Regions from separate parts of the Rosenbergiella sp. YN46 genome, predicted to be linked through region 2. Evidence: predicted binding sites of a transcription regulator. Region 2 holds the regulator's gene; each other region holds the start of a gene.
What was found. Region 2 encodes PurR, which represses purine synthesis genes. Its sites were predicted from a motif close to CANGCAAACGTTTGCNTG; they were not measured.
Positions count from the first base shown of each region.

Region 1: the regulator PurR is predicted to act here: its motif matches at 1,455-1,472, upstream of purT (formate-dependent phosphoribosylglycinamide formyltransferase).
Region 3: the regulator PurR is predicted to act here: its motif matches at 1,182-1,199, upstream of V3W49_RS11580 (nucleoside-specific channel-forming protein Tsx).

Region 1 covers NZ_JAZHEE010000002.1:210,871-213,135, forward strand. The annotation lists gene V3W49_RS02690 (bifunctional 4-hydroxy-2-oxoglutarate aldolase/2-dehydro-3-deoxy-phosphogluconate aldolase) at 1-201, shown strand, start outside; gene purT (formate-dependent phosphoribosylglycinamide formyltransferase) at 239-1,420, opposite strand; gene V3W49_RS02700 (YebG family protein) at 1,544-1,855, shown strand; gene V3W49_RS02705 (tellurite resistance TerB family protein) at 1,988-2,265, shown strand, end outside.
Region 2 covers NZ_JAZHEE010000021.1:23,946-26,210, reverse strand. The annotation lists gene punR (DNA-binding transcriptional activator PunR) at 1-718, shown strand, start outside; gene purR (HTH-type transcriptional repressor PurR) at 734-1,759, opposite strand; gene cydH (cytochrome bd-I oxidase subunit CydH) at 2,059-2,148, shown strand.
Region 3 covers NZ_JAZHEE010000013.1:40,068-42,332, forward strand. The annotation lists gene nrdR (transcriptional regulator NrdR) at 1-312, opposite strand, end outside; gene V3W49_RS11575 (SadB/YajI family lipoprotein) at 471-1,046, shown strand; gene V3W49_RS11580 (nucleoside-specific channel-forming protein Tsx) at 1,333-2,190, shown strand; gene secF (protein translocase subunit SecF) at 2,265-2,265, opposite strand, start outside.

The sequences.
Region 1 (2,265 bases), on a different contig from region 2:
GCTATCGCGGGGCCGTTCTCTCAGGTGCGTTTCTGCCCGACTGGCGGTATCTCGCCGGCTAACTACCGCGACTATCTGGCGCTGCCGAGCGTGCTGTGCATCGGCGGCTCCTGGCTGGTGCCGGGCGATGCCCTGGAGTCTGGCGACTACGCGTGTATTACCCGGATTGCGCGTGAAGCCGTGGAAGGCGCGAAGCAGTAATCTTCTGGCCCTCTCCATCCGGGGAGGGCCGCTTAACTTACTTCCCCTGAACCACTACCGCATCTGCAGCCGTTCTGGCCCGGTTGACTGCGTCTTCCGTGGATTTTCCGCTCGCCAGCGCCACGCCAAGGCGGCGGGTTCCCGCGATTTCCGGTTTGCCGAACAGGCGCAGCTGTAATCCGGCGCCGCAGGCGTTTTCCACGCCGCTGAAACGCAGATCCTGACTGGTCAGCTCCGGTAAAATGACCGCAGAGGCTGACGGGCCGTATTGACGAATCGCACCAACCGGAAGGCCGAGGAAGGCGCGAACGTGTAGAGCGAACTCCGACAGATCCTGAGAAATCAGAGTGACCATGCCGGTATCGTGGGGACGGGGCGACACTTCACTGAAAATGACCTCATCGCCGCAAACAAACAGCTCAACGCCGAACAGCCCATAGCCGCCAAGTGCGGTCACCACCTTACCTGCCACGTCACGGGCCCGCGCCAGCGCCTGATCGCTCATACGCTGGGGCTGCCAGGATTCGCGGTAGTCGCCGTCCTGCTGGCGATGGCCGATGGGGTCGCAAAAGTGCAGACCATCCACGGCATTGATGGTCAGCAGGGTGATTTCAAAATCGAAGTCGACCACGCCTTCGACAATCACCCGGCCTTTGCCCGCCCGGCCGCCCTGTTGAGCATATTGCCAGGCCTGTTCAATCTGGTCGACGCTGCGGATCAGGCTTTGCCCTTTACCGGAAGAGCTCATTACCGGCTTAATGATGCAGGGCAGGCCTGTCTCTTCAACCGCCTGACGAAAACCCGCCATGTCGTCGGCGAAGCGGTAGCGGGAAGTGGGCAGCCCCAGTGTTTCGGCTGCCAGGCGGCGGATGCCTTCACGATTCATGGTGAGCTGCGTGGCGCGGGCACAGGGCACCACATGGGCGCCGGCGCTTTCCAGCTCCACCAGGGCATCGGTAGCTATGGCTTCAATTTCCGGTACGATAAAGTCAGGGCGCTCTCTGGCCACCAGCGCTTTTATGCGAGCGCCGTCAAGCATATCGACGACATAGCTGCGGTGCGCTACGTGCATGGCGGGTGCATCGGCATAGCGATCGACGGCAATGACCTCAAGCCCCAGACGCTGGCACTCAATGGCCACCTCTTTCCCCAGCTCGCCAGCGCCCAGCAGCATAACGCGCGTTGCAGAAGGGCGTAACGCGGTACCCAGTACAGACATAGTGATTTCCCCGGTCAAAAAACGCAGCAACAGCCACGAAAACGTTTGCGTTGGCGACGTAGTTTAGCCAAAACGTCGGTTCTGGTATACTGATTAAAAATCCAGTATATCCGGGGTAAACCGATGGCGGTTGAAACTAAATACGTTGTTGTACGCAAAGGTGAGGAGAAAATGTCTTTTGCCAGCAAGAAGGAGGCCGATTCCTGGGACAAAATGTTAGATCTGGCAGAGTCGCTGGGGGACTGGCTGGAAGAGGGGCCTGTCGCGCTGGAGGAGTCTCAACGCGAAGCGCTGGGGTTATGGCTGGCAGAGCATAAAGAGACGCTTTCTACCCTGATTAAGACCGGTAAGCGGCCTCAATCAAAGGCGACTGCCGTGGCGGAAAAAGAAGAAAAAGCCGCACCCAAAGCGCGCGCGAAGAGCAAAGCGGCCTGAGTGTCGCCCCTTCGATAAGAACGGCCCTGCGGGGCCGTTTTGCTTTTTTTGCGTTTCCCGACATTTCCTGATGCTGGGTCACTTACCCTGCAAGGTGCATGAATAGATCAACACTGGAGCAGGAGGATGGGTATGGCTAACTGGTTAAATCAACTGCAGTCTATGCTGGGGCAAGGCAGTGCAGAACAGCCGGAGCAGGGCCTGAGCAGGCTGCTGGTTCCGGGGGCTTTGGGCGGTCTGGCAGGACTGCTGGTCGCCAGTAAGTCATCGCGCAAACTGTTGACCAAATACGGCGGCAGCGCGCTGCTGGTCGGCGGCGGCGCGGTGGCGGGCAGCGTACTGTGGAATAAGTACAAGCAGCGTATGCGAGAAACTCAGCGGTTGCAGCAACAGCCATCGCAGTCTGCACT
Region 2 (2,265 bases):
TCTGCGCGAGGGGCGAGAAGTTATCAAAAAAATGCTCGCCACTCGCCAGCGCTGTCAGCAGATAGCCAACGGCTGGCGCGGTCAGTTTTCCATCGCCGTGGATAACATCGTCAAACCGGCGCGTATCCGCCAGCTGGTGCTGGATTTCTATCGCCATTTTCCCGATGTGGAGCTGCTGGTTTCCCGTGAAGTGTTTAACGGCGTGTGGGATGCGCTGGAAGACGGGCGCGTGGAGCTGGCGATCGGCGCTACCCGGGCGGTGCCTGTTGGGGGGCGTTACGCGTTTCGGGATATGGGGATGCTGCGCTGGCATTGCGTGGTGGCGGCCAGTCATCCGCTGGCAGAAGAGAGGGGACCGCTGGATGACGAACGGCTGCGGCGCTGGCCTTCGCTGGTGCTGGAGGATACTTCGCGTTCGCTGCCTAAGCGTACCACCTGGCTACTGGATAACCAGCGCCGCATGGTGGTACCGGACTGGGAGAGTGCAAAAGAGTGTCTGGATGCCGGGTTGTGTGTCGGTATGGTGCCGGCCCATATTGCGCAACCTCGGATAAAAAGTGGTCGCTGGACGGCGCTGACCCTGGAAAACCGTTTTCCGGATGCCGCCTGCTGTCTGAGCTGGCGTCAGAATGAAGCGTCGCCGGTGCTGGTCTGGCTGCTGGATTATCTGGGGGATAGCGAAACGCTGAATGCGGAATGGCTGAAGGAGCCCGACTGAGCGGGCTCCCTGGCGTTAGCGCCGATAGTCGCGGAACGGGCCATCGGCCACCGAGCGGCGTTCAATCAGGCGTGGGTGAACTTCCAGAGTGCGGGACTGCTCGCGCTTATTGACGATACGGTCGATAAGCATATTAAAAGCCGTTTCTCCCAGAGAATCCTTGGGCTGGTGGATGGTGGTCAGCGCTGGTGTGAAGTAACGGGAGTTGCGCACATTGTCATAACCGATAATCGAAATATCCTGAGGAACCCGCAGGCCCATTTCGTCGGCGGCGCACAGGGCGCCCATCGCCATTACATCGCCGCCGCAGAATACCGCCGTGGGGCGCTGCGGCGCGGACAGAATCTGCTGCATGGCGCGGTAGCCGGATTCCGGCTCGAAGTCGCCCTGAACCACCCATTTTTCGTTCAGTCTGATGCGCGCTTCTTCCAGCGCCTTTTTAAAGCCTGCCAGACGGCCAGCGCCAGTATTGCGGTGCGGCGAGCCGGGGATCGCGCCGATATCGCGATGGCCGCGTTCAATCAGATAGCGTCCCGCCATGTAACCCCCTTCGAAGGCATTGTCGATCACCGAGTCGGTGAAATCGGCTTTCGCTTCGCCCCAGTCCATCACCACCATCGGAATGTGGCGGTACTCTTCGAGCATCTCCAGCAGCGGCTCCGGATATTCCGAACACATCACCAGCAGGCCGTCAACGCGCTTCTGGGCCATCATCGACAGGTAGGCGCGTTGCTTTTCCTGGTTGTTCCAGGCGTTGCCCAGTACCAGGGTGTAGCCCGTATCAAAACAGTTTTTCTCTATGGCCTCGATAATTTCCGCAAAGTAGGGGGCTTCACTGCTGGTGGCCAACAGCCCGATGGTCCTGGTGTTATTCACTTTCAGGCTGCGGGCTACGGCGCTGGGTGAGTAATGTAGCTCTTTGATGGCGGCCCATACCGCATTACGGGTCTCTTCCGCGACAAAGCGGGTTTTATTAATGACATGTGACACCGTCGTGGTGGAGACGTTTGCCCGCTTTGCCACATCTTTAATTGTTGCCATCAGTCGTCACTCCCGGCCATTTCCTGGGTTCCTGAATACCGGCCGGTTAATCGTTTGCCTGGACTTATCCCGGGGCGCAACTTTTCGGGCTGCGGGTATGTCGGGGAGGCGACATTAAACGGGAGGAGGGCATAACCGGACGGCGCATAAACAAGTTAGCCGGGGATTTTGTCCTATCTTCGCCAAAAGTGGAAGAGGAAATCTGCATATAAAGCCACTTGATGCAGGATTTTCAGAGCCGTTTGTGGGAAAATGAATCAGTCCTTACACTAAATATGGAAAAGGAGCAGGAGAAACGCATGAGTACCGATCTGAAATACTCGCTGATCACCACCATTATCGCCCTTGGCGTGATTGTTGGCGGCGCCCTGACCGCCGTACTGCATTAATCTCCGGCCCGGATGCGCCCTGTTGCGTATCCGGGCCTTTCTATTATTGCCATTTGCGCAACAGCCTTTTGCTTTTAACACGACTTTAACTTTTCCCTTCAGACTGTCATTATTCTC
Region 3 (2,265 bases), on a different contig from region 2:
GGGAATTTCGCGCTCACCGGTCGCGCGTAGCTGGGATTTAATATGATTTAACGCCATTTCGACGTCATCAGAACTGACCGGCCGCTTTTCCAGCGCTTTTTGCATGCCGCTGCGCAGTTTGTCTTCGTTAAAAGGCTCGCGGACATCGTTGCTTTTTATCACCCGTGGCATAACCAGCTCCGCCACTTCGAAAGTGGTAAAGCGCTCGTGGCACACCAGGCACTGACGGCGGCGACGTACCGACGATCCCTCGCCCACCAGGCGGGAATCGATCACTTTGGTGTCCACAGCGAAACAAAATGGGCAATGCATAGGGCTACCTGTATCCGGAAATGATGACTGTTTTACAGTTTACCCTGTAACGCCCGGGACAACAAAGAGGCCAGGGCTTTGAGACAAAGGATCTATGTTTTCCGTCACACAGCTTCTACTATTACAGTAACTCACTGAACACAAGGAACCTTTTTATGATGACAACACGTTGCCTGAAGCTGATTCTGGCAGGAAGTCTTTTCACGCTCACTGCCTGCGCCGCCCAAAAAGAGGTGCGCCAGGTCAGCAATGAGGTGCAGGCAATGAATCAGCAAATGAATAAGCTGAGCCAGCAGTCAGTGAAGCTAACCCAGCAGAACGCCCTGAACGCCAGTTCCACCAGCGGCGCTTACCTGTTGCCGGATTCGAAAGCCGCCGCCCAACTGGATAGCCAGATAGGCACCCTGACCATGACCCTAAGCAATGTAGTCGCGACCAATAATGGCACCCGCGCCACACTCACCATTCACGGTGGTAACAGCGCACCGCTGCCCGCCTTTAGCGGCAAGGTAGAATGGGGTCAGTTACAGGGCACCCTGGAAAACTACCAGGAAGTTAACGTGCAGACCCACCCAATTAATGTGCCGAAAAGCGTGCTGGTGCCAAGTGATGTCGATATCCCACTCGATTTGCCGGGTATCACGCCGGATCAACTGGGCTTTATCCGGGTACACGATATTGTTCCGTCGGATCCCAGCTATCAGCCGCCGGCCAAATCCCCTTTCGCCAGCTAAGCTTCCGCCCGTTCATCCGACGGATGGACGGGCGCCTTCCCCGCCATACAAAAATCCTTTATTGCTAATGTGCCCCCGGACTGGATAAATCTGACGGAATGCGTAGAATTCCGGCGTCTTTATCACTTATTTGTGAAGGCAATCGATTACCTAAATGATAATCGCGTGAAAAAAGACACATTTTTGTGAGAAAGGCTTATTTATAATAGCCAGCCTTGCTACGGCGCGCTGAGATGCGCCGGCTTCCCGGAAATGTTCCCGGACAACCGAAAACAGTGGCGAAATGATGAAAAAAATAATGTTAGCGGCAGGTGCCGCAGCAGCGCTTTCCTGCTCCTTTTCCGCAAGCGCTGCGGATGGTAATAGCGAATACATCTCGGACTGGTGGCATCAGAGCGTCAACGTGGTGGGTAGCTACCACACCCGCTTCGGGCCTCAACTGCGTAACGATACCTACCTGGAATACGAAGCCTTTGCGAAGAAGGACTGGTTTGATTTCTACGGCTATATCGACGCCCCGCGTTTCTTCGGCGGCGACGGCAATTCCACCGGTATCTGGAATCACGGATCTCCGCTGTTTATGGAGATCGAACCGCGTTTTTCCATCGACAAACTGACCGGTCTGGATCTGAGCGTCGGCCCGTTTAAAGAGTGGTACTTTGCCAACAACTATATCTACGATATGGGCCGTAACAGCGCTAACCGACAGAATACCTGGTATATGGGCCTGGGTACCGATATCGATACTGGCCTGCCGATGAGCCTGTCGCTTAACGTCTACGCCAAATATCAGTGGGAAAACTACGGCGCGGCTAACGAAGACAGCTGGGATGGCTACCGCTTCAAAATTAAATACTTTGTGCCTATCACCGATCTGTGGGGCGGCAAGCTGAGCTACATCGGCTTTACCAACTTCGACTGGGGTTCCGATCTGGGCGATGAACCGAATCGCACCAGTAATTCCATCGCCTCCAGCCACATTCTGGCGCTGAACTACGACCACTGGCACTACTCATTTGTCGCCCGTTACTTCCATAACGGCGGCCAGTGGCAGGATGGCCCGGAGATGAACTTCGGTAAGGGCGACTTCCGGGTTCGCTCTACCGGCTGGGGTTACTACCTGGTGGTGGGGTACAACTTCTAAGCGCCGGGCATTACCTGGCCAAAAAAAAACCGCGACGCCAGAAACGTCGCGGTTTTTTTTTGGGCTGATGCCGCT